Linked DNA regions of Streptomyces venezuelae. The protein of the gene in region 1 interacts with the protein of each later gene in a pairwise test. Links are inferred from orthologs where the notes say so. Each region holds a gene or a part of one and is shown on either strand. Other genes may lie near its edges.

Region 1 (14,957 bases):
GTCGGCGGCGAGGTCCGCATCGATGTCGTAGATCAGCACGCGGTGACCTGCGAGAAGGGCGACCTGGGCGATGCCCTGTCCCATGGTGCCGGCGCCGACGACCGCCACAGTGCGGGACCGCTCGATTGCTGTCATGCCCTGATCCTCCCGCACACACTTGTCCACAGGTCCGCCGGGCCCTCTTGTCCCGACCGATCGTTCGGTTACTCTAACTCCAGTCTGCTCTTCTTCGCCCGGCTCAACGAGGAGTTGGTCCCTGATGGCCGCCGAGCTCACCGTCCCCCAGTTGTCCGCCAAGCACCGGCCCACCCTGGACCAGGCCCTGTCGGCCATCCGCAGCCGTGCCTACTGGTCCCCGCACCCCGAACATCCCAAGGCGTACGGCGAGACCGCGCCCGCCGACGGACTCGCCGCCTTCGAAGCCCTCCGCGGTACGCGGCTGGACCTCGGCCAGCCCGGCACCGACGGCTGGACGGGCGCCGAGGTGTCCCCGTACGGCCCGGAGCTGGGCGTCGAGTACCCGCATGTGGACCCGGACGTGCTGCTGCCCGCGATGAAGGCCGGCATGGGCGCCTGGCGCGACGCCGGACCCGAGGCGCGCGCCCTGGTCTGTATCGAGATCCTGGCCCGCATCTCCGCCCGGACCCACGAGTTCGCGCACGCGGTCATGCACACCAGCGGCCAGGCCTTCATGATGGCGTTCCAGGCCGGCGGCCCGCACGCGCAGGACCGCGGCCTGGAGGCCGTGGCGTACGCGTACGAGGAGCAGACCCGGGTTCCGGGCCAGGCCGACTGGTCGAAGCCGCAGGGCAAGAAGGACCCGCTGGAGCTCGGCAAGACCTTCACCGCCGTCCCGCGCGGCATCGCCCTCATGATCGGCTGCAACACCTTCCCGACCTGGAACGGCTACCCGGGCCTGTTCGCCTCCCTGGCCACCGGCAACGCGGTGCTGGTCAAGCCGCACCCGCGGGCCGTGCTGCCGCTCGCGCTGACCGTCAAGGTCGCGCGCGAGGTCCTCGCCGAGGCGGGCTTCGACCCGAACCTGGTGGCCCTCGCGGTCGAGCGCCCGGGCGAGGGCATCGCCAAGACCCTAGCGGTCCGCCCCGAGATCAAGCTGATCGACTACACCGGGTCCACGGAGTTCGGGGACTGGCTGGAGGCCAACGCCCGCCAGGCGCAGGTCTACACGGAGAAGGCCGGCGTCAACACCGTCGTCCTGGACTCCACCGACAACTACAAGGGGATGCTGTCCAACCTGGCGTTCTCGCTGTCCCTGTACAGCGGCCAGATGTGCACCACCCCGCAGAACCTGCTGATCCCGCGCGACGGCATCGCGACGGACGCCGGCCACAAGACCTACGACGAGGTCGTCGCCGACCTCGCCGCCTCGGTCGGCGGCCTGCTGGGCGACGACGCCCGGGCGAACGCGCTGCTCGGTGCGCTGGTCAACCCGGACGTCAGGACCCGGCTGGAGGCCGCGGCCGCCCTGGGCGAGGTCGCGCTGGCCTCCCGTGAGGTCGTGAACCCCGAGTTCCCCGACGCGGTGGTCCGCACCCCCGTCATGGTCAAGCTGGACGCGGCCAAGGCCGACCCGGAGGCGCCGTACCTCTCGGAGTGCTTCGGCCCGGTCTCCTTCGCGGTGGCCGTGGACACCACCGCCGACGCCCTCGACCTGCTGCGCCGCACGGTGCGGGAGAAGGGCGCCATGACGGTGGGCGCGTACACCACGTCCCCCGACACCGAGCGGGCCGTCGAGGAGGTCTGCCTGGAGGAGTCCGCGCAGCTCTCCCTGAACCTGACCGGCGGGGTGTTCGTCAACCAGACGGCCGCCTTCTCGGACTTCCACGGTTCCGGTGGCAACCCGGCGGCCAACGCGGCCCTGTGCGACGGCGCCTTCGTCGCGAACCGCTTCCGTGTGGTGGAGGTCCGCCGCCAGGCGTGACCGCGTCACGCAGACCCCCGGCCCGGGTGGACCGCGCCCACCTCCTCCCGCTCCTGCCGCTCGTCGGCGAAGAGGCGGGAGGAGGCGTCCACCTGGGCCATCCTGCGCAGGGCCGCGAACACCGCGTCGCCCACGACCGTGCCCACGACCACCGCCTCGACGAGGCCCTCGCGGTCCGCCCGGCGGGCCGTGTACTCCAGGTCCGCCCGGGCCACCCGCTCGGCCGCGTCGGCGTAGTCGTCGAGCAGTTCGGCGAAGGAACCGTGGCCCACCCGGTCGAGTGAGGCGAGCGCGGACACGAGCGCGTCGGCCGCCTTGTTGCCGGGCCGGACGTGCCAGCCGCGCGCCTCGATCAGCCGTGTCACCCGCTCCCGGGCCAGCACCGCCTCGGCGTCGTCGGGACCCCCGCCGTCGCCGTACTCCGGCACGAGCCGCTGGGCCGCGGCGCCGAGCACCTTGTGCACAGGCCGCTCCTTGTCGTCGATGGCCACGAGGACGTCCCCGATGGCCGCCACCGACAGGCCGCCGACCTCCAGCAGGGCACGGATCAGCCGCAGCCGCCGCTCGTGCCCGTCGTCGTAGCTGGCCTGGTTGGGACTGCTCAGCTCGCCCGGCGGGAGCAGGCCCTCCCGGACGTAGTACTTGATCGTCGGTACCGGAACCCCGGTTCGGCGGCTCAACTCTCCGATGCGCATGGCGTGTTCACTCGTCTCTCCTTGCCCCGTCCCCGCCCATCATAGATAGTGGGGCTATCAGATAGCGGCAAGCGTCACTATCCATTCCTTGGGGGACCCATGTCTGCGTTACCCATGTCTGCGTTACGCACCTGGCACCGTCCACTGACCCTGTTCGCCGGCGTGATGGCGGTGTGGGCCGTCGGCTCCGCCGTGGGTCTCGCGGTCGACGGCCGCGTGCTGGTCGGCGCCCCGATCTGGGCCAAGCCCTTCAAGTTCGCCGTCTCGTTCGTCGGCTACGCGCTCAGCCTGGCCTGGATGCTCTCCCTGGCCGTCGCGGCGCGCCCGCGTCTGCGCAGGCCCGCCTGGTGGGCCGGTACCGTCGTCGCCGCGGCGAGCATGGTGGAGATGCTGCTCATGACGGGCCAGGTGATCCGCGGCCGGCAGAGCCACTTCAACCAGCAGACCCCCCTCGACGCGCAGATCTACGGCGCCATGGCCGTCACCGTCGTCGTGCTGTGGACGGCCACGCTCGTCATCGCCGTCCTGCTCTTCCGGTCCCGCGCCGCCGACCGGGCCACCCTGTGGGCGATCCGGATCGCCGCCGTCCTCGCCCTCGCGGGCGCCGGAATCGGCTTCCTGATGACCAGCCCCACCGAGGCCCAGCTCGCGGTCGACGGCGTACCGGTGGCGGGTGCCCACAGCGTGCGCGTGCCGGACGGCGGACCCGCCATGCCGCTGACCGGCTGGTCGACCACCGGCGGGGACCTGCGCATCCCGCACTTCTTCGGCATGCACGCCCTGCAGCTGCTGCCGCTGCTCGTGCTCGTCCTGGGCGCGCTCGCCGGACGCTTCGCCCTGCTGCGCCGGGAGCGGGTGCGGCTGCGGCTGACCCTGCTCGCGGCCGGGGTCTACGCGGCGGTGTTCGCGCTGGTGACCTGGCAGGCGCTGCGCGGCCAGGCGCTGCTCCAGCCGGACGGGGCGACGCTCGGCGCGGCCGCGGCGATCCTGGCCGGAGGCGTCCTAGGAGTCCTCGCCGCCCTGTTCGCGGACCGGGGGACCGCCCCAGTGGAAGAGGGTCATGGCCACGCTGGTGGCGAGGTTGTAGCTGGAGACCTGGGGGCGCATGGGCAGGGAGACGAGGTGGTCCGCCCGGGCGCGCAGCTCCGGTGAGATCCCGTGGCGCTCCGAGCCGAAGGCGAGCAGGGCGTCGTCGGGGAGGGTGAGGGCGCGGATGTCCGTGCCCTCGGGGTCGAGCGCGTAGAGCGGCCCGGGCGGCAGCTCGTCCAGGGCCAGGCGCTCGACGGTGGTGGCGTAGTGCAGCCCGGCCCCGGCCCGGACCACGTTCGGGTGCCAGGGGTCGAGGTCGCCGCGGGTCACGACTCCGGTGGCGCCGAAGCCGGCGGCGAGCCGGACCACGGCTCCGACGTTGCCCAGGTTGCGCGGGTTGTCCAGGACGACGACCGGCGCCGGCCGGGGCATCCGCCGCAGCCCCGCGAGGCCGGCGGCCCGGTCGGTCCGTGCCGCGAGGGCCGCGACCCCGGTGGGGTGCACGCGCGGCAGCAGCTCCTTGAGCCCGGCCCGCCGCACCAGCCGCGCGACGTCGGCCTCGACGTCCGGAGCCAGCTCGCGGGCCAGGGCCCGTACGGCGCCGGGATCCTCGGCGACGGCCATCCGTACGTCGGCTCCGAACCGCAGGGCGTGCTTCAGCGCGTGGAACCCGTCGAGCAGCACGAGATCCCCCGCCTGCCCGGCCTCCCGCCATTCCCGCACCGTGTCGTCCATACCCCGACCCTACGGTCCCCCACCCCACCACCCACCACACGGCCCTCACCCAGCCGAATCCAGCCCAGCCGGGACACCATCCAGCCCCGCCGGGACCATCCAGCCCCGCCGGCGTTTGAGGCGCGGGGTCCGGGGCGGAGCCCCGTGGAACGGCGCCGCAGGGCCCCGTCAGCGCGGCCCCGGCACGGACACCGGCTCGCCCCCGGCGGCATCCGGCACAGGCTCCCCCACCCGCACCCGCGAGCCCCGCGCAGCGACCACCGCCCCCACCCACACCAGAAAGCCCGTCGGCAGGAACACCGCGTCCGCGGCGATCATCGCCAAAGAGAAGAACGGCAGCCCCAGCAGCACCGCGATCCCCGCGTGCTCCAGCATCGTCAGCGCCAGCAGCACGTTCTTGATCCGCCGGTTGAAGAGCGTGAACGGAAACGCCACCTGCACCGCCACCGTCCCGTACGACAGCAGCATCACCAGCGTCCCGCTGCCCGCCACCAGCGCCGACAGCGCCGGCCACGGGGTGAAGTAGTCCAGCCCCAGCGGGTAGTACAGGGCCGTTCCGTCCTGCCACCGGGACCCCTGGATCTTGTACCAGCCCGCCGTCGCGTAGATCAGGCAGACCTCCGCCATGATCACCAGCATGCCCGCGTTGTGCAGCAGGTTGGCCAGGACGTCCAGGACCGCCCGCGCCTCGCCCTCCGGCTCGTGGCGGTCGACCAGCCACCACAGCCCGCAGACCACCCACACCGCCGCGAACGCCGCCAGCCAGCCGAAGCCGAGCCGGCCGGTGCCCCCGCCGAAGACGAACACCGCCCCCAGCACGCCCCACAGCACCGGCCCGGCCGCCCCGGCCGTCGCCGAGCCGCGCCTGCGGGCCCTGCGCGCGTCCAGCGACCAGACCTGCGCGCACCGGGTCAGGACCAGGTAGATCGCCATCAGGTGGATGACGTTGTCCCCGCCGTCGCCCATGAACACGCTGCGGTTCTGCAGCGACAGCACGCCGACCATGAAGACCACGGACGTCGCCCGTGTCCGCCAGCCCAGCAGCAGCCCCACGCTCGCCAGCACGGACAACGCGTAGACGAGCTCGAACCACAGCGTCGAGTCCGACCACATCAGCACCGTGAAGGCGTGGTTGGAGTCGATGAGCCGTTCCGCGAGCTGCCAGCTCCACGGCCCGTCCGGACCGTAGAGCTCGGCCCGGTTCGGGAACTCGCGCAGCAGGAAGAAGAGCCAGGTCGCGGAGAAGCCGATGCGGACCACCGCGCTCTGGTACGGGCCCAGCGCCTGCCCGGTGACCCGCGCGGCCGCCCGGGCCGCCGCCTCGCGGGCGCGCTTCACAGCGTCCACCACGGCAGCTCCCGGTAGTAGGTCTGGGTGTCGGTGGTCTCGGTGCTCCACTTCGGCGCGGGCACCGCTGTCGTCGCCGAGCGCAGCTGGATCCGCAGGATGGTTCCTTCCCGCAGCGCGGGGGCGAGCCGGTTCAGCGCGATGCGCCGGAGGTACTCCTCGGACAGCTGCCCGCGCTCGCCGTTCGGCCTGTTGTCCTCGTCGTGGGAGCTGGTGAAGAAGTCCCAGGCGCGGCGGAGCTCGTTCTGCCGGGTGTGGCTGGGCAGCAGGCTGTGCCGGATGGCCTCGCCGTCCTCGGCGCTCAGGTCGCGCCAGGGGGTGGTGACCAGCTCGCCGTACTCGCTCCTGACGTCCGCGCGCACTTCCACGGCGATGTTCTGCTGCAGCGGGTTGGGGGCGAAGAGCTTCCAGTTCTGTTCGAACTCGGGGTAGACCCACGCGTCGATCGTCTTCGCGTGCTGCTTGCTGAGAGTGTTGCTCGGGGCCACGTGCAGGAAGACGAGCGCGAGGTGAGTGCAGGCGGCCACCGCGACGACCCCCAGGGCCAGGGCGGTCACGACCCGGAACGGGGCGGACAGACCGGCGATCCCGGGCGTCCTCGGGGGTGGTGAAGCGGCCCCTTCGGCGGGCTCGTGCTGGTTCGAATCCATCCCCACCCGATCGTCCGGCATCCACAGGGTTGACCTCAGAGGTTGACACCCTACGGGCCGTCGACCCACCATTGAAGCGAATGAACCGAACGATCGGTCGGTCGGTCGGACGGCGGACTCTGGCAGGGGGCCGGAATGGTGGCAGTGACCCCGGAGACGGGGCCGGACACGGCTCTCGGGACGGACAGGACGGACGGGACAGGCATGACTGCTGACCTGGGCGCACAGCTCGCGGCGGCATTCGACGCGGCCGTGGCGGCCGACGAGCGCGTGGAGCCGCGCGACTGGATGCCGGACGAATACCGCGCTTCTTTGGTGCGCCAGATGGCCCAGCACGCCCATTCCGAGATCATCGGCATGCAGCCCGAGGCCAACTGGATCACCCGCGCCCCCTCGTTGCGCCGCAAGGCGATCCTGATGGCCAAGGTCCAGGACGAGGCCGGCCACGGGCTGTACCTCTACAGCGCGGCCGAGACCCTCGGCACCAGCCGCGACGAGCTGCTCGACAAGCTCCACTCGGGCAAGCAGAAGTACTCCTCGATCTTCAACTACCCCACCCTGACCTGGGCGGACGTCGGCGCCATCGGCTGGCTCGTGGACGGCGCGGCGATCACCAACCAGGTGCCGATCTGCCGCTGCTCCTACGGGCCCTACGCCCGCGCCATGGTCCGCATCTGCAAGGAGGAGTCCTTCCACCAGCGTCAGGGGTACGAGCTGCTCCTCGCCCTCTCCCGCGGCACCGAGGCCCAGCACGCGATGGCCCAGGACGCGGTGGACCGGTGGTGGTGGCCGTCGCTGATGATGTTCGGCCCGCCGGACGACGAGTCGGCGCACTCGGCCCAGTCGATGGCCTGGCGCATCAAGCGGCACTCGAACGACGAGCTGCGCCAGCGGTTCGTCGACATCGCCGTCCCGCAGGCCGAGTCCCTCGGGCTGACCCTGCCCGACCCGGACCTGAAGTGGAACGAGGAGCGCGGGCACCACGACTTCGGCGCCATCGACTGGACCGAGTTCTGGAACGTCCTCAAGGGCAACGGGCCCTGCAACGAGCAGCGGATCGGGCAGCGGCGCAAGGCCCACGAGGAAGGTGCCTGGGTGCGCGACGCGGCCGCCGCGTACGCGCGCAAGCAGACGGCACAGCAGGTGGCACAGCAAGCGGCGAAGCACGCCGGACAGAACGAGGAGGCACGGGTATGACGCAGAACTGGCCCCTGTGGGAGGTCTTCGTGCGTTCGCGCCGCGGCCTCTCGCACACGCACGCGGGCAGCCTGCACGCCCCCGACGCGGAGATGGCCCTGCGCAACGCCCGCGATCTCTACACCCGGCGCAACGAGGGCATCTCGATCTGGGTGGTGCCCTCCACCGAGATCACCGCCTCCTCGCCGGACGAGCGGGACCCCTTCTTCGCGCCGTCCGCCGACAAGCCGTACCGGCACCCCACCTTCTACGACATCCCGGAGGGGGTGAGCCACCTGTGACCGGCACCGACACCGCGCACCTCACCGGCACCACCGCCACGGCGGCACTCGCGCTCGGCGACGACGCGCTGATCCTCTCCCACCGCCTCGGCGAATGGGCCGGACACGCCCCCGTCCTGGAGGAGGAGGTCGCCCTCGCCAACATCGCCCTCGACCTGCTCGGCCAGGCCCGGATCCTGCTGTCCATGGTCGGCGACGAGGACGAGCTGGCCTACCTGCGCGAGGAGCGGTCCTTCCGCAACCTCCAGCTGGTCGAGCAGCCGAACGGCGACTTCGCGCACACCATCGCCCGCCAGCTCTACTTCTCCCTCTACCAGCACGAGGTCTACACGGAGCTCGCCCGCGGGGACGGCCCGTTCGCGCCGCTCGCGGCCAAGGCCGTCAAGGAGACCGCCTACCACCGCGACCACGCCGAGCAGTGGACCCTGCGGCTCGGGGACGGCACCGAGGAGAGCCGCAGCCGCATGCGGACCGCCCTCGACGCACTGTGGAAGTACACCGGCGAGATGTTCCAGCCGGTGGAGGGCCTCGACGGCCTGGACCTGGCCGTCCTGGAGGAGCGCTGGCTGGCCGCCCTGTCCGGCGTACTGGAGCGGGCCGGTCTCGACCTGCCCCAGGGGCCGCGCACCGGCGCCTGGGCGGCCGGGGCGGGACGCCAGGGCCTGCACACCGAGTCCTTCGGCCGGATGCTCGCCGAGATGCAGCACCTGCACCGCAGCCACCCGGGGGCCTCATGGTGACCACCGACGCCGGAACGACCCGCCTGGAGGCGGAACTGGCCGAGCTGGCCGGCTCCGTCCCGGACCCGGAACTGCCCGTGCTCACCCTCGGTGAGCTCGGTGTGGTGCGCGGGGTACGGATGCACGAGGACGGCCACGCCGAGGTCACCCTGACCCCGACCTACACCGGCTGCCCGGCCATCGAGGCCATGTCCGCCGACATCGAACGGGCCCTGACCGGCCACGGCATCCCCGAGGTGCGGGTGACCACCGTGCTGGCCCCCGCCTGGTCGACCGACGACATCAGCGCCGAAGGCCGTCGCAAGCTCGCCGAGTTCGGCATCGCCCCGCCCCGGCCGCACGCGGCCGGCGGACCGGTCCCGCTGACGCTGTCGGTCCGGTGCCCGAACTGCGGATCGACCGACACCGAGCTGCTCAGCCGCTTCTCCTCCACCGCGTGCAAGGCGCTGCGCCGCTGCACCGCCTGCCGCGAACCGTTCGACCACTTCAAGGAGCTCTAGATGGCCGCCCCCCGCCACGGCGCGTTCCACCCGCTGACGGTGGCGGCTGTCGACCGGCTCACCGACGACTCGGTGGCCCTGACCCTGCGGGTTCCCGAGGAGCTGCGCGAGGACTACCGGCACGCACCGGGCCAGCACCTCACGCTGCGCCGCACCGCCCCCGAGGGCGGCGCCGAGATCCGCCGCACCTACTCGATCTGCTCCCCGGCGCCGTCCTCGGACGGCCCGGGCCCGGAGCGGCTGCGGGTCGGGGTGCGGCTGGTGGAAGGCGGCGAGTTCTCCACCTTCGCCCACAAGGAGATCGCCGCCGGCGACGTGCTGGAGGTCATGGTCCCGGCCGGGCGCTTCGTGCTGGAGCCCGCTGCCGCCCCGGCCTCGGGACACTACGCGGCGATCGTCGGCGGCAGCGGCATCACGCCCGTGCTGTCGATCGCGGCGAGCCTGCTGGCCGCCCGGCCCGACGCCCGTTTCTGCCTCGTGCGCAGCGACCGGACGGCGGCCTCGACGATGTTCCTGGAGGAGGTCGCCGACCTCAAGGACCGGTATCCGGCGCGGTTCCAGCTGGTCACGGTCCTCTCCCGGGAGGAGCAGGAGTCCGGTCTGCCCTCCGGGCGGCTGGACGAGGAGCGGCTGGCGGCCCTGCTGCCCGCACTGCTGCCGGTGACGGACGTGACGGGCTGGTTCCTGTGCGGCCCGTACGGCCTGGTCCAGGGCGCGGAGCGGGCCCTGGGCGCGCTCGGCGTGGCACGGACCCGGGTGCACGAGGAGATCTTCCACGTCGAGGAGACCGCGCCGGCGGCCCCCCGCCCCGCGGGTTCCCCCGCCGCGGCCCACGGGCGGGTCACCGCACGGCTCGACGGCCGTTCGGGCACCTGGCCGGTCCAGGACGGCGAGTCCCTGCTGGACGCGGTGCTCCGCAACCGCGCGGACGCCCCGTACGCCTGCAAGGGCGGTGTCTGCGGCACCTGCCGGGCGTTCGTGGTCTCGGGCGAGGTCCGGATGGAGCGCAACTTCGCGCTGGAGGCCGAGGAGACGGAGGCCGGATTCGTCCTGGCCTGCCAGTCGCACCCGGTCACCGAGGAAGTGGAGATCGACTTCGACCGCTGAGCGCGGCGACGTCCCCGTCGGTCGGGTCCCCGTCCCAGCACAGGGGCCCCACCGCCTCCAGGGCCTGTCCATTTTCCAGAACCTGTTCTATCTTGACGCACCGTCAGACACGACATCGTCGGACCTGAACGCGCGGAAGGACAGGCAGTGGACTTCACCTTCACCGAGGAGCAGCAGGCCGCCGTCGAAGCGGCCCGGGCCGTCTTCGCGGATGTCGCGCCGGACGGCGTGCCCAGTCCCGCGCTGACCCCGGGGGCCGTCGCCGACGACTTCGACCGTCCGCTGTGGGCCAAGCTCGCCGCATCGGACCTGCTGAGCCTGGTCCTCGCCGAGGAACACGGGGGAGCGGGCCTGGACACCGTCGCCCTGTGCCTGGTGCTGCGCGAGGCCGCCCGGGTGCTGGCGCGGGTCCCGCTGCTGGAGCACTGCGCCACCGCCATGACCGTGCAGGCCCACGGCAGCCCCGAACTGGCCGCCGCCCTGCTGCCCGGCGCGGGGCGCGGCACGCTCGTGCTCACCGCCGCCGCCCACGGGCGCTCCGGCCACGACCCGGCCGAACTCGCCGTCATCGCCCGCCGCGAGGGCGAGGAGTGGATCCTGGAGGGCACGCAGACCGCGGTCCCCTGGGCACACGGCGCGGACTGGATCGCCGTACCCGCGCACACCGGCGAGGGCGAGGCCGTCCTCGCGCTCGTCCCGCGGGCCGCCGAAGGGCTGGCCCTCGCCGAGCAGGTCTCCACGAGCGGGGAGCGGCTCGCCGAACTCGCCCTCGACGGCGTCCGGGTGGACGGGGCACACCTCATCGAAGCCCAGGGAGCCTGGGAACGGCTGCGCCAGCTCCTGGCCACCGGAACCTGCGCGCTGGCGCTCGGACTCGGCGAGAACGTGCTCACCATGACGAGCGCGTACACCGGCAAGCGCGAGCAGTTCGGCTTCCCGGTGGCCACCTTCCAGGCCGTCGCCGTCCAGGCCGCCGACCGGTACATCGACCTGCGCGCCATGGAGGTCACGCTGTGGCAGGCCGCCTGGCGGCTCGACGCCGCGACCGGCGGCGCCGGGGGGCCGCTGCCGAGCTCCGGTGATGTCGCGGTCGCCAAGATCTGGGCCTCGGAAGGCGTACGCCGGGTCGTGCAGACCGCCCAGCACCTGCACGGCGGCTTCGGAGCCGACACCGACTACCCGCTGCACCGCTACCACGCCTGGGCCAAGCAGCTGGAACTCCAGCTCGGGCCGGCCGCCGCGCACGAGGAGGCCCTGGGCGACCTGCTGGCCGCCCACCCCCTCGCCTGAGCCGGAACAGCGGGCCCGGTGGAGACGGGGCCTAGAGCACGAAGGCCGGGTTCCCGTTGTCCGTCACCATCGGGCGCCCGGCACCGTCCCAGGCCTGCATCCCGCCGTCGACGTTCACCGCGTCGATCTCCTGGCGCACCAGGTACTGGGTGACCTGCGCGGAGCGCCCGCCGACCCGGCACATCACGTACACCCGGCGGCCGTCCTCGACCGCCTCGGTCAGCTCACCGAAGCGGGCCACGAAGTCGCTCATCGGGATGTGCAGCGCACCCTCGACATGGCCGGCCGCCCATTCGTCGTCCTCACGGACGTCGAGGACAAAGCCTTCGGAGGGCACCGCGGTGGCGTCCACCGAGGGGAGCGGTCCGAAGTTCATAGCTGTCGCCTTCTCTCTTCACGAATCTGCTGCCAACCTATCCGACCACCCGGTACGGGCGGACCGGGCTCACTGCGCGGCGAGCTCCGCCGCCAGTTCGGCCTCACGCTCGGAGACCTGCGCGAGCAGCTGCTCCGCGATCTCCTCCAGCAGCCGGTCGGGGTCCTCGGGCGCCATCCTCAGCATCGACCCGATCGCGCTGTCCTCCAGCTCCTTGGCGACGAGCGACAGCAGCTCCTTGCGGCGGGCCAGCCACTCCAGCCGGGCGTACAGCTCCTCGCTCTCGCCCGGTGCCGCCCGCTCGGGAGCCGGACCGGCCGCCCACTCCTCGGCCAGCTCGCGCAGCTGACCCTCGTCGCCGCGCCCGTAGGCCGCGTTGACCCGCGCGATGAACGCGTCGCGCCGCTCCCGCTCGCCTTCGTCCTGGGCGAGGTCGGGGTGGGCCTGACGGACCAGCTCCCGGTAGAGGCGGCGCACCTCCTCGGAGGGCCGCACCCGCTGCGGCGGCCGCACGGGGCGGTCGGTCAGCATCGCGGAGGCGTCGTCGGAGATCCCGTCCGAGCCCAGCCAGTCGTGGAAGAGCTCCTCCACCCCGGGCATCGGCATGACCAGCGAACGCGCGTCCTGCGCCCGGCGCAGGTCCTCCGGATCGCCGCTGCGGGACGCCTTCGCCTCGGCGATCAGGGCGTCCAGTTCGTCGAGCCTCGTGTACATCGGGCCGAGCTTCTGGTGGTGCAGGCGGGAGAAGTTCTCCACCTCCACCCGGAAGGTCTCCACCGCGATCTCGAACTCGATCAGCGCCTGCTCGGCGGCCCGCACGGCCCGCTCCAGGCGCGCCTCCGGGCGCTCCTCACCGGTGACGGAGGAGTCGCCGGAATCACCGGGGACTGTCTGCTCAGGCTGCTCGGTCTGCTCGCTCACCCGGCCAGCCTACGGCCCGCCCGCGTGGGCGGTGTTTCACGTGAAACACCGCCCACGTCAGACAGCCGTCAGACGCCCATCTCCGCCGCGATCCGGCCGGACCGGACCGCCGCCACCAGGTCGGCGTGATCGGCCTCGGTGCGGTCGGCATAGGCCACGGCGAAGGACGCCATCGCCTCGTCCAGCTCGTCGTTCTTCCCGCAGTACCCGGCCAGCAGCCGCGGGTCGACGCTGTGCGCGTGCGCGCGGGCCAGCAGGGCACCGGTCATCCGCCCGTAGTCGTCGATCTGCTCCACGGCCAGCGCCGCCGGATCCACGCTGCCCTTGCGGTTGCGGAACTGCCGTACCTGGAAGGGGCGGCCCTCCACCGTGGTCCAGCCGAGCATGATGTCGGACACCACCTGCATGCGCTTCTGCCCGGCCACCACCCTCAGGCCCTCGTGCTGCTCCGGGGCGGGCGCGAAACCCAGGCCGGTCAGGTGCGGCAGCAGCACCGAGGGCCTGGCCTCCTTGACCTGGAGCACCAGCGGTTCGCCCCGGTGGTCCAGCAGCAGGACCACGTACGAGCGGGTGCCGACGCTCCCGGTGCCCACCACGCGGAAGGCCACGTCCTGGATCGCGTACCGGGCCAGCAGCGGCAGCCGGTCGCCCTGGAGCGTCTGCAGGTAGGGGCCGAGCGAGGCCGCCACCGCCGCCGCCTCCCCGTCCCCGACCCGGCGCAGCACGGGCAGCGCGTCGACGAAGCGGCGGCCGCCGTCCGGCCCTATCTCCGTGGACTTGGTCGCGAACCGCGCGGAGGTGTTGTTGCGGGCCTTCTCCGAGACCCGCTCCAAGGTGCCCAGCAGATCACGGGCATCGGCGTGCGAGACCAGTTCCTCGTCGGCGATCGCGTTCCACGCGTCGAGCGCGGGCAGCTTCGACAGGAGCCGCATGGTGCGCCGGTAAGCGCCCACCGCGTCGAGTGCGGCGGCCCGGCAGGTGTCCTCGTCCGCGCCGGCCACCCGGCCCGCCAGCACCAGCGAGGCCGCCAGCCGCTTCACGTCCCATTCCCACGGGCCGAACACGGTTTCGTCGAAGTCGTTGAGGTCGATGACGAGCCGGCCGCGCGCGTCCCCGTACAGACCGAAGTTCGCCGCGTGCGCATCGCCGCAGATCTGCGCGCCGACCCCGGTCACCGGACCGCCGGACAGGTCGTGGGCCATCAGCCCGGCCGCCCCGCGCAGGAACGCGAACGGGTTCGCGGCCATCCGGCCGACCCGTATCGGAGTCAGCTCGGCGACCCGCCCCGCGTTGGACTCCTCCACCGCGCGCACGGCGTCCGGCCGCCCGGCCGGCGCCACGAAGGCGGCATGAGCCGACCGCGGCAGGCGGGCGCGCAGCGCCTTGCCCTCCTCCTTCGGCGAGCCGGCCGCCACCCTCGGCGCGAAGCCCGCCACGTCCGGAATCCGCTGACCCGCAATCGTCGCCATCGACGCCGCCCCCACCCGTTCAGTTCTGTGATCGCTTCTCGAACGGGCTGACCGTATCTACAGCCCGGCGTCCCTGGCCAGCAGCGCCGCCTGCACACGGTTCTCACAGTCCAGCTTCGCGAGGATCCGGCTCACGTACGTCTTCACGGTCGCCTCGCTCATGTGCAGCCGCCGGCCCGCCTCCGCGTTGGACAGCCCCTCGCCGAGCAGCGCCAGCACCCCGCGCTCCCGCTCGCTGAGCTCCGCCACCCGACGCCGGGCCACCTCACCGCGCACGGCGGCCTTCCCGGACGCCAGCTGGTCCACCACGTGCCGGGTCGCCCCGGGCGACAGGTAGGCGTCCCCGGCCGCTGCCGCCCGGACCGCCCCGATCAGCTCGCCCGGCGCCGAGTCCTTCAGCAGGAAGCCCGCGCCGCCCTCGCCCAGCGCCCGCAGCACGTTCTCCTTCTCGCCGAAGGTGGTCAGGATCAGCGCCCGTACCTCCGGCACGGCCCGCCGCAGCTCCCCCAGCGCCGTCAGCCCGTCCATCACCGGCATCTGGATGTCCAGCAGCATCACGTCGGGCGCGTGCGAGCGGGCCAGGTCCACCGCCTGCCTGCCGTCGGCCGCCTCGGCGACGACCTCGATGTCCGGCGCCGAGGTCAGGATCATCCTGATCCCGGCCCGGATCAGTGGCTC
Region 2 (14,957 bases), 3.6 Mb from region 1 along the record:
TGCCGGTCACCGGCCGGGTGAGGCATGGAGGCGCCGTGAGTGCCTTTCGGAGGCATCCACCCATGTCCGTCCAGCTGAACCACACGATCGTCCACTCCCGTGACAACCGGGAGTCCGCCACCTTCCTGGCACACGTCCTCGACCTGGAGGTCGGGACCGAGTGGGGACCCTTCGTCCCCGTCGAGACCGCGAACGGCGTCACCCTGGACTTCGCCACCGTCCCCGCCGAGTCGATCACCGTGCAGCACTACGCGTTCCTCCTCTCCGAGGAGGAGTTCGACGCGGCGTTCGAGAAGATCCGGTCGGCCGGGGTCCCGTACTTCGCCGACCCGCACGGGCGGCACCCCGGCGAGATCAACCACAACGACGGGGGCCGCGGGGTGTACTTCACGGACCCGAGCGGCCACGGGATGGAGATCATCACCCGCCCGTACGGCTACCAGGAGCCGGGCTCCGAGTAGCCCTCGGCCGAGCGGCACCCGGCGCGGAGGGGGCGAGTACGTCCACTCGCCCCCCGGCCCGTCCGGTGGCTTACCTCATGTCCCCGGGGCCGTCATCCGCTCCATGACGGCCACCGGCAGTGCCGTGTTCCGTGCCGCGTCCTGCGCCGTCCGCTCGTCACCGAGCAGTGCGACGAGGACGGAGACGGGCATCCGCGGATGCCGCGCCGCCATCGCGCGCACCCCGCTGTCCGGGTCGTCGAGCATCCGGACCAGCGCGTCCGGCGACAGCCGGGGGTCGGTGGCGGCGCGCAGCCGTACCTCGGCGTCCTCGTCCCCGCTGAACCGTTCCACCAGGCCGGCCGTGGAGTCCGGGTCGTCCAGGGCGAGCTGCCGCAGCCGCGGATGCGGGTCGCCGGCGTAGCGGAGCAGGTCGCGCCGCGGGAAGTTCGGGTGGCCGTAGGGCCGGTCGGGGGTGGAGTAGCTCCCGTTCCACCACTGCCACACCTCCAGCAGCATGTCCGCCGGCGCGTCGTCGCACCGCTCGGCGAGGAAGAGCCGTACGACCCGGTCCTCGTCCCGGGCCAGCAGCGCCACGACGTCCGGCGGCAGCCGTCGGGCCGTCGCGACGCTGCTGCGCAGCAGGAGGTGCGCGGATGCCGCGAGCCGGCGCATGGCTTCCTCGTCCTCGTGCAGTGCCTCCACCCACGCGACCGTCCGCCGCATCGTCCGGGGGTCGATGTCCACCGGTACGGCGGCCCGCCGCTCCTCCGTCAGTTCGGGCCGCAGGGACACGGCGAGCCGTACGTCACCGTCCGGGTCGGCGGCGAGGACGCGGACCGGTTCGGGCCCGAGGTAGGGGTTGCCGGCCAGGATCCGGCGCAGCCGGGGGTCCTGGTCCGTGCAGAGCCGCAGGGCGAGGTCCGCCTCCAGCCGGTGGCTTCCGAGGAGGTGGCGGTCCCCGACGGCTTCGAAGAACTCGGCCGTCAGCGGGGCCTCCTCGTGCCGGGCGAGCGTGACGGCGGTCCGTACGGCGGGGGCGGGATCGGCCGCCAGCCGGGCCCGGGCCCCGTCGTCGAGGCCGCGCCAGGCGGCCCCGCACGCCGCGGCCCGCACCTGCGGGAGCGGGTCCGCCAGCAGGGCGAGGCGCAGCGGGAGGGGCAGGGCCGGCATCCCGGCCAGTTCCTCCCGGACCGGGCCGAAGGGGTCCGCCGCCAGCGTCTCGTACGCCTCCCGCGTCAGCCCCCGCCCGGACAGGGCCGCGGCCTCCAGGAACAGCCGGCGCCGGGCACCGCCGGCTTCGCCGAGCACCAGCCGCGACCACTGGGCGGCGGAGAGCCGCAGCGATGCGGGGACCTCGGCGAGCCTGCCGCGGACGCGCCGGTCCGGGTGGTCGACGGCGGCGTCGACGACGGCGGGTGAGGGGTCTCGTCGCACCAGGACGTACGGGGCCATGTCCAGGTCCAGCAGACGGATCAGGATGGCGTCCGGTGCGGCCGCGTTGAGGCTCAGTCCCCGGAACCAGGCCCGCCGCAGGCCCGGTCCGGCCTGCGGCCCCCGGTCCGGGTCCGGCCATCGGTCGTCGCGTCCTCGTACGTCTGTCCCCATCCGAAGGACGGTAGACGATGTCCGGCGGACCTGTGACACCCGCGGACGGGGCATGCGGGAACGCCCGGGGAAACGGCAACGCCCGGCCGCGAGAAGTCCTTCGCGGCCGGGCGTTCTCGACGGGCGTGCCGTCGGTGCTGCAGGGGCGGCAGGATTCGAACCTGCGGCCTTCGGTTTTGGAGACCGGCGCTCTGACCAGCTGAGCTACACCCCTTCGGTGGGACCAACCATGGCACGAACGGGCCGGGAGATCCAATCAATTCCCGGTTCGGCGGGGCGCGCGTTCCCGGCCGGGGCCGACGGCTCCGTGCGGCCGCTCCCCGGGGCGGGTTTCCGCCGCCCCCCTTGACCACCCTGGTCCAGACCAATAGTTTCCGGCATGCACCGCGCACGCGCACACGCCCCGCTCCCCGCATCCGCAAAGGAAGCCCATGCGCCGCAGCATGCTCGGCAGGCTGGCCGTCGCCGCCTGCTCCCTCTCCCTGCTGACCGCCTTCGCGCCCGCCGCCGCCGCGCAGGCCGACGGTGGCCACGACCGTCCGTACAAGAAGGTCGGCTACTTCACCCAATGGGGTGTGTACGGACGGGACTTCCAGGTCCAGGACCTGGAGGCGAACGGCTCCGCCGGCAAGCTCACCCACATCAACTACGCCTTCGGCAACATCAGTCCGCAGGGCAGGTGCTTCACCGGGAACGTGCCCGGCGAGGCCGACGCCTGGGCCGACTACGTGCGCCCGCTCGACGCCGCGAACTCCGTCGACGGGGTGGCCGACACCGGCGAGCAGCCGCTCGCCGGCAACTTCAACCAGCTGCGCGAGCTCAAGGCCAGGCACCCCGGCCTCAAGGTGCTGATCTCGCTCGGCGGCTGGAGCTGGTCCACGCACTTCTCGGACGCCGCGCTCACCCCGGCCTCCCGCAAGGCCTTCGTCGAGTCCTGCATCGACCTGTACATCAAGGGCAACCTCCCGCAGGACGGCGCCCGCGGCGGCGCCGGGGCGGCCGCGGGCGTCTTCGACGGGATCGACCTCGACTGGGAGTGGCCCGGCTCCGCGGGGGACACGGACACGAGGTACCGGCCCGAGGACAAGCAGAACTTCACCGCGCTCGTGAAGGAGTTCCGCACGCAGCTCGACGCGTACGCGCGGAGCCAGAAGAAGAAGACCCGGTACGAGCTGAGCGCCTTCGTCCCGACCGCCCCCGCCAAGATCGACGCGGGCTTCGACGTCCGCCGGATCATGCGCGACCTCGATTTCGTGACCCTCCAGGGCTACGACTTCCACGTCTCCGGCGAGCCGAGGACCGCCCAGCAGTCCGCGCTCCGCGCTCGGGGCGACTTCAGCGTCGACGGCACGGTGGACGCCTGGCTCCGGCGCGGCGCGCCCGCGGACAAGCTCGTGATGGGCATGCCGTTCTACGGCCAGGGCTGGACCGGTGTCAGCGGCGGCGGGGACGGCATGGGGCAGCCCGCCACGGGCCCGGCACCGGCCACGTGGGCCGCCGGGTACGAGGACTACAAGGCACTGAAGAAGCTGGCCGACTCGGGCACCTACACGCTCCACCGGGACCGGCGCGGCGGCCACGCCTGGCTCTTCGACGGCACGACGCTGTGGACGTACGACGACCCCCAGGTGCTGCGGGCCAAGACCGGGTACATCCGCGAACACGGGCTCGGCGGTGCGATGTTCTGGTCGCTCGACGCGGACACCGCGGACGGCGAGCTGATGACGGCCGTCGACCGGGGCCTGCGCGGACGCTGACCGGGGCCTGCACGGCCGCTGACCGGGGAGGCCGACCGGGACCGGCGACCGGGGTCCCCCGAGACCGGCGCCGCCGGGCCGCGGAACACCGTCCGGCCCGGCGGTTGCCCCGCCACCAGGCCGTCCCGTCCGGATCGCGCGGTGGCCTCCCGAGCGGTGCCGGCGACCGGTGTCGCCGCCGTCGCCGGCACCCTGCCCTCACTCCCCGGCGGTCCGCGAGGGCCCGCTTCCACGCGACGGGGCCCGCCGGTGCGAGGCGGCCAGTGCGGCGGTCTCGCTGAAGGCGGGGACGCGCCCGGTGCCGCCACGGCCGGAGACGGACAGGGAGGCGGCGGCCGCGCCGTAGGCCACGGCGTCCGCGAGGGTGTCCCCGAGGACGAGCCGGGCGGTGGTCGTGCCGGTGAAACAGTCCCCTGCCCCGGTCGCGTCCACGGGCTCGGGATTGCCCGGCACGGCGTGGTACACCGCCCGTGTGCCGTCGTCCAGCAGCAGCCGTCCGGCGCCCGCGGTGACCGCGACCGTACGGGCGCCCAGGGCGCGGCAGCGGGCCGCGGCGGTGCGCGGGTCGGCGGTGCCCACGAGGGCCTGCGCGTCGGCCGGGCAGGAGGTCTTGAGCAGCCCGGTCAGCGGAGCGATCCGGGCGAGCAGCTCGCGCGCCTCGTCCCGGCCGGTCAGCCGCGACCGGAAGTTCGGGTCGTAGGTCAGGTGACCGCCGGCCCCGTGCACGAGGCGGGCCGCGGCCAGTACGGCGTCGCGGCTGCTCGGTGAGAGGGCGCCGGTGATGCCGCTGGTCACGAGTGCTCCGCAGCGGGTCAGCAGCTCGTGCCAGGACGCGATGTGGCGGGGCCCGAGGGTGGAACCCGCGCTGCGGGTGCGCCAGTAGACGAACTCGCGGTCGCCGTCGGTGTCGGCGCAGAGCAGGTAGGCACCGTTGGGGTGCGGGGCGCGGCGGACGTGGGAGACGTCCACGCCGAGTCCGGCGGCCCGGTTCAGCAGCGGGACGCCGAGTTCGTCGTCGCCGATGACGGCGAGCAGGGCCGTACGGGCGCCTGCCGCGGCCGCGGCGGCCGCCGCGTTGAGGGCGTCCCCGGAGTAGGAGATACGGGCGGGGGTTCCGTCGGCGGCCTCACGCAGGGCGGTGCCCGCGTGGATCTCGACGAGGACCTCGCCGAGTACGAGGACGTCGTAGCGGGTGTCTGCCTCCGCGGCCACGGTCAGTGTCCCGCGGCGGCGTCGCAGGGTGCGCAGCACGGCGCGGCGGCCCCGGCGAACACGGCGGCCAGTTCGCCCGGGTCGGACGGCAGGCCGCCGCCGATCCCGACGGCCGTCGCGCCGGCGGCGAGCCAGTCCGCGACCTCGGCGGGCCGGATCCCGCCGGTCGCGACGATCACCGCCCCGGGCAGGACGGCCCGCAGGGAGCGGACGAACCCGGGGCCGCCCACGTGCGCCGGGAACACCTTGGCCACCCCGGCGGCCCGGACGGCGGCGGCGATCTCGCCGGGGGTGAACCCGCCCTCGATGAAGACGGCTTCGCGGCGTACGGCCACCGCGCGGACCTCGGGGGCCGGGTAGGGGGAGACCAGGAAGGCGGCTCCCGCGTCGAGGGCCGTCTCCGCCTGCGCGGTGGTGGTGACCGTGCCCATCCCGATGAGCGCCGGCCGGCCGTGGCGGTCGCTCAGCGCGGCGGTGCGGGTGACGGCGGCGGCCCAGCCGGGGGTGGAGGTGGTGAGCTCGACCGCACGGCAGCCGGCGGCGAGCAGGACGGCGGTGTGACGGACGGCCTCGTCGGCGTCGGCGTCGCGCAGCACGGGCAGGACCCGCTGGGCGGCCAGCACCGCGTAGAGGTGTTCCGGAGCACGGCCCGCCGGACGCTCTGACGGATGGCCTGACAGGTGACCTGACGGGTGGTCGGGCAACGGACCCCTCCCCTTCGCTCCACGTGCCTGTTCCACGTGGTGGAACGGCATACCGCATGGCGGAACCACGTGGTCTAGACCCTACCCGTGCCGGGAGCGCCCGTGTCAATGGACGGGGCGGCAGCCGGCGCACCGTCCGCGCGCCCCGGGCAGCCACGGGCCGGGCGGTCCATCTGGCCCTGCACAGCGGGCGGACCGTCATCCGCGTCCGCAAGCTGGAGGGAGCGAGGACCGGTCCTCCTTCCGGACGGCCGCATGCCGCGGCACGCGCACACGCCGTCGCTGCGACCCCGGTGGAGGGGCCCGGAAAACTCTTCTGGAAAATTCTTCCGGATAACTGTTATCGACGCCCCCGTCGACGGTCTCCCATGTATCGGGCATCATCGACCGCCGGTACGGACAGGGAACATCACATGACTACTGAGCACACCGCAGCGCTTGTGGCAGCGGCCCGCGCGGGCGACCTGCGCGCGCAGGACGAGCTCGTCAGCACCCATCTCCCGCTCGTCTACAACATCGTCGGGCGGGCCCTGAACGGCTCCTGCGACGTGGACGACGTGGTGCAGGACACGATGCTGCGGGCGCTCGACGGGCTGGGCGGCCTGCGCGTGGAGGAGAGCTTCCGGTCCTGGCTGGTGGCGATCGCGATGAACCGCGTACGGGCGCACTGGCAGGCCCGGCAGAGTGGTTACGGCGAGAGCACCCTGGAGGCCGCGAGCGATGTCGCCGACCCCGGCGCCGACTTCGTCGACCTGACCGTCGTCCGCCTCCAGCTCGCCGGGCAGCGCCGCGAGACGGCCCGGGCCACCCGCTGGCTGGAGCCCGAGGACCGTGCGCTGCTGTCGCTGTGGTGGCTGGAGTGCGCCGGGGAGCTGACCCGGTCCGAGGTGGCCGGTGCGCTGGAGCTGACCCCGCAGCACACGGCGGTCCGGGTGCAGCGGATGAAGGCGCAGCTGGAGTCGGCCCGTGTGGTGGAGCGCGCGCTGGACACCCGTCCGGCGTGCGAGGAGCTGCGGACCGTGATGGCGGGCTGGGACGGGCAGCCCTCGGCGCTGTGGCGCAAGCGAATAGCCCGCCATGCCCGTGAATGCGTACGTTGCTCCGGTCTGTGGAGCGGACTGGTTCCGGCGGAAGGGCTGCTGGCCGGTCTGGCCCTGGTACCGGTCTCGGCGGCCCTGCTGGCGGGGATGAAGTCGGCGGGGGCGGCGGGCTTCGCCCCCGCGAGCGTCGCCTTCGCCGAAGGTTTCGACGGCGGCTTCGGCGATGGCTTCGACGATGCGGCCACGCAGCTCACCCCGGTGGCCGACACGGGCGGCGGTGGCCGCGGCGCACTGCGCAGGCGGCGGCAGGGCCGCCGCCGGGTGGTCGGTGGTGCGGTGCTCGCCGCCTGCGTCGCGGGCGGCGGGCTCGTGTACCTCGGCGGGCTGCCCGGTTCCGGTGGCACGAAGGACGGCGCGGCTCCGGCCGCGAGCCCGCTGGCGGCGCTTTCGGCGACCGAATCGGCCGGTCCGCCGTCGGAGCCGGCCTCCCCCTCCGCGTCCGCCTCGCCCTCCCCGTCGGCCTCCGCCTCGCCGAGTGCGTCGGCGAGCCCGAGCCCGACGCCGTCCAAGAGCAAGTCGCCGAGCCCGAAGGCCTCTGCGGCCAAGCCGGCGCCCGCCCCGCCGTCGGGGGTGGCCGGTCAGGTCGTGGCCCTGGTCAACAGCGAGCGGGCGGCGGCCGGCTGCGGCCCCCTCAAGGAGGACCCGCAGCTGCGGGCGGCCGCTCAGGGGCACTCCGACGACATGGCGGCCCGGGACTACTTCGATCACACCAGCCCGGACGGCAGGGACCCGGGCGACCGGACGACGGCGGCCGGGTACCGCTGGTCGACGTACGGGGAGAACATCGCGCGGGGCCAGCAGACGGCCCAGTCCGTGATGGACTCCTGGATGAAGAGCCCGGGTCACAAGGCCAACATCCTCAACTGCTCCTTCAAGGACATCGGCGTGGGCATCCACCAGGGCGCGGGCGGTCCCTGGTGGACCCAGAACTTCGGCGCACGGTAGGAAGCGGCCCCCGGGGGCCTCGGCCTCAGGGCCGCAGGCCCCGCAGCTTCTCCGGGTTGACGGTGACGCGCAGGGCGGTGATCCGGCCGTCGGCGGCCTCGAAGGTCATGGCGCCGATGGTCGCGCCCTGGTGGACGAGCAGCAGTCCGGTCTCGCCGTTGATCTCGGCGAGGTGCATCGCGCCGTCGCCCTCGGCCTTGGCCAGCACGCCGAGCCACCAGCGGGCGACATGGGCGGCTCCGTACACCGGGCGGCGGGCAGCGGTGACGATGCCGCCGCCGTCGGCCCAGGAGACGACGTCGGGGGCGAGGACGGTGAGCACCTCGCCGAGGTCCCCGCCGAGGCAGGCCTGCCGGAACTTCTCGACGATCTCGCGCTGCTCGGCCGCCTTGGCCGTGAAGCGGGGGCGGCGCGCCCGGACGTGTTCTCGGGCCCGGTGCGCGGACTGGCGCACGCTCGCCTCCGACTTGCCGACGACCTCCGCGACCTCGGCGTGGGAGTACCCGAACACTTCGCGGAGCATGAAGACCGCCCGCTCGGTCGGGGTCAGGGTCTCCAGTACGACCAGGACCGCCATGGACACGGTGTCGGCGAGTTCGGCCTCCTCGGCGATGTCGGGCGAGGTGAGCAGGGGTTCGGGGAGCCAGGGCCCGACGTACGCCTCACGTTTGACCTGGGCCGACCTGAGCCGGTTGAGGCTCAGGTTGGTGACGGTGCGCACCAGGTAGGCCCGGGGGTTCCCGACCGCCGTGCGGTCGGCCCGGTGCCAGGCGAGCCAGGCGTCCTGCACGATGTCCTCGGCGTCGGCGACGCTGCCCAGCATGCGGTAGGCCGTGCCGAACAGCAGTCGCCGGTGTTCCTCGAAATCCTCGCTCATGATCACCACGGTGTCATTCCCGGACCCCGGTGATCAAGGGCGTCGGCCGGGCCGGCTTCCGGCGAGTGCGCGCAGCCCCTCGGCGCAGCCCGCGTGACCCGGCGCCCAGCCCAGCTCGGCCCTGGCCCGGGCGTTGGACACGTGCATGCTGGTCGTGACCATGCGGTGGAGGTAGGGGAAGGGGCGCATCATCCAGGTGGGCACGGTCATCGGCTTCGGTGTGCCGTACGCCGCGGCGACCGCGCGTACGTGCGCGCCGAATCCCGTCGGGGTGTCGTCCACGATGTTGTACGCGCGGCCCGGGCGGCCGCCTTCGACGGCGAGGGCCACGGCGCGGCCGGCGTCCGCCAGGTCGACCCAGGGCAGTACGCGTCCGCGGTCGGCCACCGCGGGCACCTTGCGCCCGCGCAGCATCTCCACGAGCGTCTCGGTGCCTCCGGCGCCGTAGAAGAGCCCGAAGCGCAGCGCGATGCCCTCGATCCCGTCGGTGCCCAGCACCAGCTCCTCCTTGACCCGCATGCCCTGGAGGTGGCGTTCCACCGCGCGGTCGCCGGCCGGGGCGAACGGGTCGGTCCCCTCGGTGATCACGTGGTCGCCGAAGTCGCGGTAGCCGTAGCCGAAGACCATCGACTCGGCGACGACGCGGCGGGCACCGAGCACGCGGGCGGCCTCCATGAGGTTCCTGGTGCCGGTCACCCGCAGGTCGTCGGTGGCGAACATGTCCTTGTGCCGCATGGGAGCGGCGCGCAGGGCGGTGGCGGCGTGCACCACCGTGTCGGCCCGCAGGCCGTCGACGGCGCGCAGCAGCCCGTCGCGGTCCATCAGGTCGGCCCGCACGTCGGCCCCGGCTCCGCGGCCGAGGCCGATCACGGTGTGGCCGGCCCGGGTGAGCGCATCGGTGATGTGGCGTCCCAGGACTCCGCTCGCCCCGGCCAGCAGTACGTTCTTGGTGTCGTCCATGCCCATGGGACAAGGCGCCCCCGGCGAACGTGACACGTCCGGGGTGCGACCCGCGTCACACGCGGAGGGTCAGTGGTGGAAGCCGGACCGCGGCGCGGCGGCCGGTACGGGCGGGGGTGTGGCCAACAGGTGTTCTACGGCCGTGCGCAGGTCGGTGACGAGCAGGGCCATCTGGTCGCGGGTCACGCCGTGCCGGACGAGGACGCGCTGGATGACGGTGTCGTCGCGGTCGGCGGGCAGCGGGTACGAGGGCACCTGCCAGCCGCGCATCCGCAGCCGGTCGGAGAGGTCGTAGAGGGTGAAGCCGGCGGTGTCGGGGTCGCTGAGCTTGTAGGAGACGGCGGGCAGGGCGCCCTGGCCGTCGTAGAGGAGGGTGAAGGGTCCCATCGCGGCGATCTCGCCGGCCAGGTACTGCGCGGTGTCGGCGCAGGCCTGCTGCACACTGCGGTAGCCGGCCCGGCCGAGGCGCAGGAAGAGGTAGTACTGGGCGATGACCTCACCGCCGGGGCGGGAGAAGTTCAGGGCGAAGGTCGGCATGTCGCCCCCCAGGTAGTCCACCGTGAAGACGAGGTCGGCGGGGAGCAGGTCGGCGGTCCGCCAGATGATCCAGCCGACTCCCAGCGGCGCGAGCCCGTACTTGTGGCCGGAGGTGTTGACGGAGGCGACGCGCGGGAGCCGGAAGTCCCACACCACGTCGGGGTGGAGGAACGGCGCCACGAACCCGCCGCTCGCACCGTCCACGTGGATGGGGACGTCCCATCCGTGCTCGGCCTGGATCCGGTCGAGCTCGGCGGAGATCTCGGCGACGGGCTCGTAGTCGCAGGTGTAGGTGACGCCGAGGATGGCGACGACGCCGATGGTGTTCTCGTCGACGTACCGGGAGAGCTGGTGGGCCCGCAGGCCGGTGGCGCCCTCCTCGACGGGGACCTGGCGCAGTTCGACGTCGAAGTAGCGGGCGAACTTCTCCCAGCAGATCTGCACCGGGCCGCACACCAGGTTGGGGCGGTCGGCGGGCAGGCCCGCGGCGCGGCGGCGCTCGCGCCAGCGCCATTTGAGGGCGAGGCCGCCCAGCATGGCGGCCTCGCTGGAGCCGGTGGTGGAGCAGCCGGCCGCGGTGGTGCCGGCGGGGGCGTTCCACAGGTCGGCCAGGATGTTGACGCAGCGGGACTCGATCTCGGCGGTCTGCGGGTACTCGTCCTTGTCGATCATGTTCTTGTCGAGGCAGACGTTCATCAGGCGGTGCACGCCCTCGTCGGACCAGGTGGTGCAGAAGGTGGCGAGGTTCTGAGCCGCGTTGCCGTCCAGGAGCAGCTCGTTGCGGAGCAGTTCGTAGACGACCTCGGTGGGTGAGTGGTCCTCGGGAATCCTGTACTTGGGGAGGATCTGGCCACTCAGCGTGGACGCGAACACGTCCGTGTCGCCGTCCAGGGCGCGTGCGTCCTGCGTCTCATGAAGAGCCATATCGGGACTATAGGCACAAGCGGGTGCATTACCGGGCAGGGTGACCTGGCGCCTCCGTGGATCTTCCGGATGTTCCGGCCGGAGTCGTCCCGGAGCCACCCTGGAGCCACCTCACGCCGCCTCGGGACCGGTTCTGACACTCTGCTTCCGGCCGACTCTGCAGTGTGATCCCGCACATATGGACCCCCTCACTCCGAAGAAATTACCGCCGAGTAGGGTCTTCTCTGAAGATCTTCCCGTTCGAGCCCCCGAAGTCGCGCCGAACGGGAAGATCATCCAACTTGTTCTACGGGAAACTTGTCCGCGCATGTCCGGATACAGGCCACGACCCTCCCGAGCCCTGATACCTCTTCGGCCATGAAGAAGATCACTCGCCGTCAGGCCTTGGGGGCAACTGCCGGTGCTCTCACCGCCCTTGGCCTGACCGCTGCCGCCGCGGGCGCCACGAGCGCCGCCGCGACCCCTGCCGAGCCCACCACCCCGGGCACGGTCGACGAGGTCTACCAGGGCCGTCGCATCCAGATCACCGCAGGCGGAGGCGGCCACCACGGCGGCCACCACTCCCCCGGCCAGCCCACCGTCCGAATAGACGGCCGGGAACTGCACATCATGCGCAACGCCGACGGCACCTGGATCAGCGTCATCAACCACTACGAGACCTTCGCCGACCCGAAGCTGCTCGCCCGCGCCGCCGTCCGCGATCTCCAGGGCGCCGCCCTCGTCCCCTTCGGAGGTGCGGCATGACCGTCCGCAAGAACCAGGCCACGCTGACCCCCGAGGAGAAGCGCGCCTTCACCTCGGCGCTGCTGGAGCTCAAGCGCAACGGCAGCTACGACCGCTTCGTCACCACCCACAACGGCTTCATCATGAGCGACACCGACTCGGGCGACCGCGTCGGCCACCGCTCCCCCTCCTTCCTGCCCTGGCACCGGCGCTTCCTCCTGGAGTTCGAGGAGGCGCTGCAGAAAGTGGACGCGAGCGTGGCGCTCCCGTACTGGGACTGGACCGTGGACCGGACCTCCCGCGCCTCCCTCTTCGCCGCCGACTTCCTCGGCGGCACCGGGCGGGCCCGCGACGGGCAGGTCATGGACGGACCGTTCGCGTACTCGACGGGCCGGTGGAACATAAACGTCCGGGTGGACGGGCGCGCCTACCTGCGCCGCGATCTCGGCACGGCCGTCGCCCAGCTGCCGACCAAGGCCGAGGTCGACGCCGTACTCGCCATGCCGGTCTACGACATGGCGCCCTGGAACAGCTCCTCCAACGGCTTCCGCAACCACCTGGAGGGGTGGCGCGGCGCCAACCTGCACAACCGCGTGCACGTGTGGGTCGGCGGGCAGATGTCCACCGGGGTCTCCCCCAACGACCCGGTGTTCTGGATGCACCACGCCTTCATCGACAAGCTGTGGGCCGACTGGCAGGCCAGGCACCCCCAGTCCACCTACCTGCCGGGCGCGGGCACGCAGAACGTCGTCGACCTGAACGACACCATGCGGCCCTGGAACAACGTGACCCCGGCGGACATGCTGGACCACCGGAAGTTCTACACCTTCGACACCGAACCGGCCGCCGCCAGCCAGCGGTAGTGCAGTTCGGGGCGGCCGACCTGACCGTAGCGGGGGGTGCGGTCCGCCCGGCCGGTGTCCACCAGGTGCTCCAGGTAGCGGCGGGCGGTGATCCGGGAGATCCCGGCCGCCTCGGCCGCCCCTGCTGCGGTCAGCCCCTCGGGCGCCGACCGCAGCAGGGCGGCGACCCGGTCCAGGGTCGGCGCGCTCAGCCCCTTGGGGAGCTCGGCCGGGCGGGGTGCCCGCAGGGCGGCCATCGCCCGGTCGACGTCGTCCTGGCCGGCCGCCTCGCCCGCGGCCTGGCGGAACTCGGCGTAGCGCAGGAGCCGTTCGCGCAGGGTGGGGAACGCGAACGGCTTCAGTACGTACTGGACCACGCCGAGGGAGACGCTCTCGCGGACCACGGCCAGATCCCGCGCGGAGGTCACCACGATCACGTCGACGGGGTGTCCGGCGGCGCGCAGCCCGCGTGCGAAGCGCAGGCCGTGCCCGTCGGGCAGGCCGAGGTCCAGGAGCAGCAGGTCGACGCGGTTGCGTTCCAGGAACCGGGTGGCCTCGGCGAGCGAGTGGACGGCGCCTGCGGCGGTGAAGCCGGGCACCCGGCCGATGTAGAGCGCGTGCGCGTCGGCGGCCACCGGGTCGTCCTCGACGATCAGTACGCGCACCCCGCCCCCGCTCATCGCGCGCCGCCGGGGCCCTCGGCGGGCGCGGGTGCCGGTACGGGTGCGGTCGCGGGCGCGATCGGCAGGCGGACCGTGAACTCCGCTCCGCCGCCCGGGCCCTGGGCCGCGACGACCGCACCGCCGTAGCGCTCGGCCACCTGCCGGACCAGCGCGAGGCCGAGGCCGCGGCCCTCACCCTTGCCCGACCAGCCCCGGCGGAACACGTCCACTCCCTCGGGCAGTCCGGGTCCGTTGTCCGCGACCCGCAGCAGCAGCTCGTCCGGCTCGGGCCGCAGCGTCACCGCGATCCGGGCCCCCGGAACGGCGGTGAGCGCGTCGACGGCGTTGTCGATGAGATTGCCGAGCACCGTGACCAGGTCCCTGGCCGGCGGCAGTCCGCCCCCTTCGGCGAGACGGCGGCTGTCGGCGGTGACGACCAGCTCGACGCCCCGCTCGTGCGCCTGGGCCGCCTTGCCCAGCAGCAGCGCCACCAGCACCGGCTCCCCCACCGCGGTGACCACCTCGTCGGTGAGGGCCTGGGCGAGTTCCAGCTCGGCGGTGGCGAAGTCGACGGCCTCGTCCGCGCGGCCGAGTTCGATCAGCGAGACCACGGTGTGCAGCCGGTTGGCCGCCTCGTGGGCCTGGGAGCGCAGCGCCTGCGTGAAGCCCCGCTCGTGGTCCAGCTCGCCGGTCAGCGCCTGCAGTTCCGTGTGGTCGCGCAGGGTGACCACGGTGCCGCGGCGGCCGCCGCCCGCGACCGGCGAGCTGTTGACCACCAGCACCCGGTCCGCGGTCAGGTGCACCTCGTCCACCCGGGGCCGGTCCGCGAGCAGGGCACCGGTGAGCGGGGCCGGCAGACCCAGGTCGGCCACCCCGCTGCCGGTGACCTCGCCGGGCAGGCCCAGCAGTTCGCGTCCGGCGTCGTTGATCAAGGTGATCCGGCGCTGCCCGTCGAGCATCAGCAGGCCCTCGCGGACTCCGTGCAGGGCCGCCTGGTGGTAGTCGTACATCCGGCTGAGCTCTGCCGCGTTCATGCCATGAGTGTGACGGCGCAGCCTCGCGTTGACGACGTACGTGCCCATGCCCCCGAGGGCGAGCGCGCCGCCCGCGACCCAGGCGAGGGCGGAGAGCTGCGCGGCGAGCCGGTCGCTGATGGCGCGGACGGTGATCCCCGCACTGACCAGGCCGATGATCCGGCCCTCGTCCCGGAGCGGGGTGACCACACGGATGGAGGGGCCGAGCGTGCCGGTGTAGGTCTCGCTGAAGGTCTCGCCGCGCAGCGCGCGGGCGGTGTTGCCCATGAAGGGCTCGCCGATCCGGCGCGGGTCGGGGTGGGTCCAGCGCCGCCCCTCGGGGGACATGATCGTCACGAAGGCCACTCCGGAGTCCGCGCGGACCCGCTCGGCGTAGGGCTGGAGCAGGGCGGACGGCTCGGTCCCGCCCGCCGCTCCCCGTACGGCCTCGCGTACGGAAGGCGAGTCGGCCACCGCGTGGGCCACGGCCCCGGCCTGGCGGCGGGCCGCCTCCTCGGCCTGCCCCTTGGCCGTGGCGTACGCGAAGACGGCGCAGCCCGCGACGACCAGGGCGACCAGCAGCACCTGCATGGCGAAGAGCTGGCCGGCGAGGCTGCGCGGGGGGCGGGGGAAGCGGAACATGGCGCTCAGTG

The links.
Region 2: the proteins of paaC (region 1) and DEJ51_RS32810 interact in binary tests that used the Escherichia coli proteins (3 or more experiments, as listed by UniProt). The link is inferred for Streptomyces venezuelae from one-to-one orthologs.

What each region holds. Positions count from the first base shown.
Region 1 is NZ_CP029189.1:3,822,293-3,837,249, reverse strand. What follows is about bases 6,745-9,744. They hold paaC (1,2-phenylacetyl-CoA epoxidase subunit PaaC), read left to right. Parts: upstream 6,745-7,872; coding sequence 7,873-8,616; downstream 8,617-9,744. Other genes in these bases: paaE (1,2-phenylacetyl-CoA epoxidase subunit PaaE), read left to right, coding at 9,117-9,744; paaD (1,2-phenylacetyl-CoA epoxidase subunit PaaD), read left to right, coding at 8,610-9,116; paaB (1,2-phenylacetyl-CoA epoxidase subunit PaaB), read left to right, coding at 7,592-7,876; paaA (1,2-phenylacetyl-CoA epoxidase subunit PaaA), read left to right, coding at 6,745-7,595. In the rest of the region: DEJ51_RS16895 (3-hydroxyacyl-CoA dehydrogenase), read right to left, coding at 1-135; phenylacetic acid degradation protein PaaN, read left to right, coding at 260-1,942; DEJ51_RS16885 (MerR family transcriptional regulator), read right to left, coding at 1,948-2,622; DEJ51_RS16875 (TrmH family RNA methyltransferase), read right to left, coding at 3,640-4,401; DEJ51_RS16870 (HTTM domain-containing protein), read right to left, coding at 4,570-5,751; DEJ51_RS16865 (DUF5819 family protein), read right to left, coding at 5,736-6,398; more of paaA, read left to right, coding at 6,534-6,744; more of paaE, read left to right, coding at 9,745-10,223; DEJ51_RS16835 (acyl-CoA dehydrogenase family protein), read left to right, coding at 10,371-11,513; DEJ51_RS16830 (rhodanese-like domain-containing protein), read right to left, coding at 11,545-11,889; DEJ51_RS16825 (hypothetical protein), read right to left, coding at 11,959-12,720; DEJ51_RS16820 (DUF2252 domain-containing protein), read right to left, coding at 12,879-14,279; DEJ51_RS16815 (response regulator), read right to left, coding at 14,337-14,957. UniProt on the Escherichia coli protein: Component of 1,2-phenylacetyl-CoA epoxidase multicomponent enzyme system which catalyzes the reduction of phenylacetyl-CoA (PA-CoA) to form 1,2-epoxyphenylacetyl-CoA. The subunit C may be essential for structural integrity of the alpha subunit.
Region 2 is NZ_CP029189.1:7,400,569-7,415,525, reverse strand. The notes cover bases 11,459-14,458. They hold DEJ51_RS32810 (response regulator), read right to left. Parts: upstream 13,310-14,458; coding sequence 12,608-13,309; downstream 11,459-12,607. Other genes in these bases: DEJ51_RS32805 (sensor histidine kinase), read right to left, coding at 13,306-14,458; melC2 (tyrosinase MelC2), read left to right, coding at 11,805-12,650; melC1 (apotyrosinase chaperone MelC1), read left to right, coding at 11,459-11,808. In the rest of the region: DEJ51_RS32870 (VOC family protein), read left to right, coding at 63-461; DEJ51_RS32865 (PE-PGRS family protein), read right to left, coding at 537-2,048; DEJ51_RS32855 (glycoside hydrolase family 18 protein), read left to right, coding at 2,480-3,805; DEJ51_RS32850 (PfkB family carbohydrate kinase), read right to left, coding at 4,004-5,017; DEJ51_RS32845 (bifunctional 4-hydroxy-2-oxoglutarate aldolase/2-dehydro-3-deoxy-phosphogluconate aldolase), read right to left, coding at 5,020-5,640; DEJ51_RS32840 (sigma-70 family RNA polymerase sigma factor), read left to right, coding at 6,135-7,766; DEJ51_RS32835 (RNA polymerase sigma-70 factor), read right to left, coding at 7,792-8,643; DEJ51_RS32830 (NAD-dependent epimerase/dehydratase family protein), read right to left, coding at 8,677-9,603; DEJ51_RS32825 (glutamate decarboxylase), read right to left, coding at 9,673-11,064; more of melC1, read left to right, coding at 11,422-11,458; more of DEJ51_RS32805, read right to left, coding at 14,459-14,946. UniProt on the Escherichia coli protein: Member of the two-component regulatory system DpiA/DpiB, which is essential for expression of citrate-specific fermentation genes and genes involved in plasmid inheritance.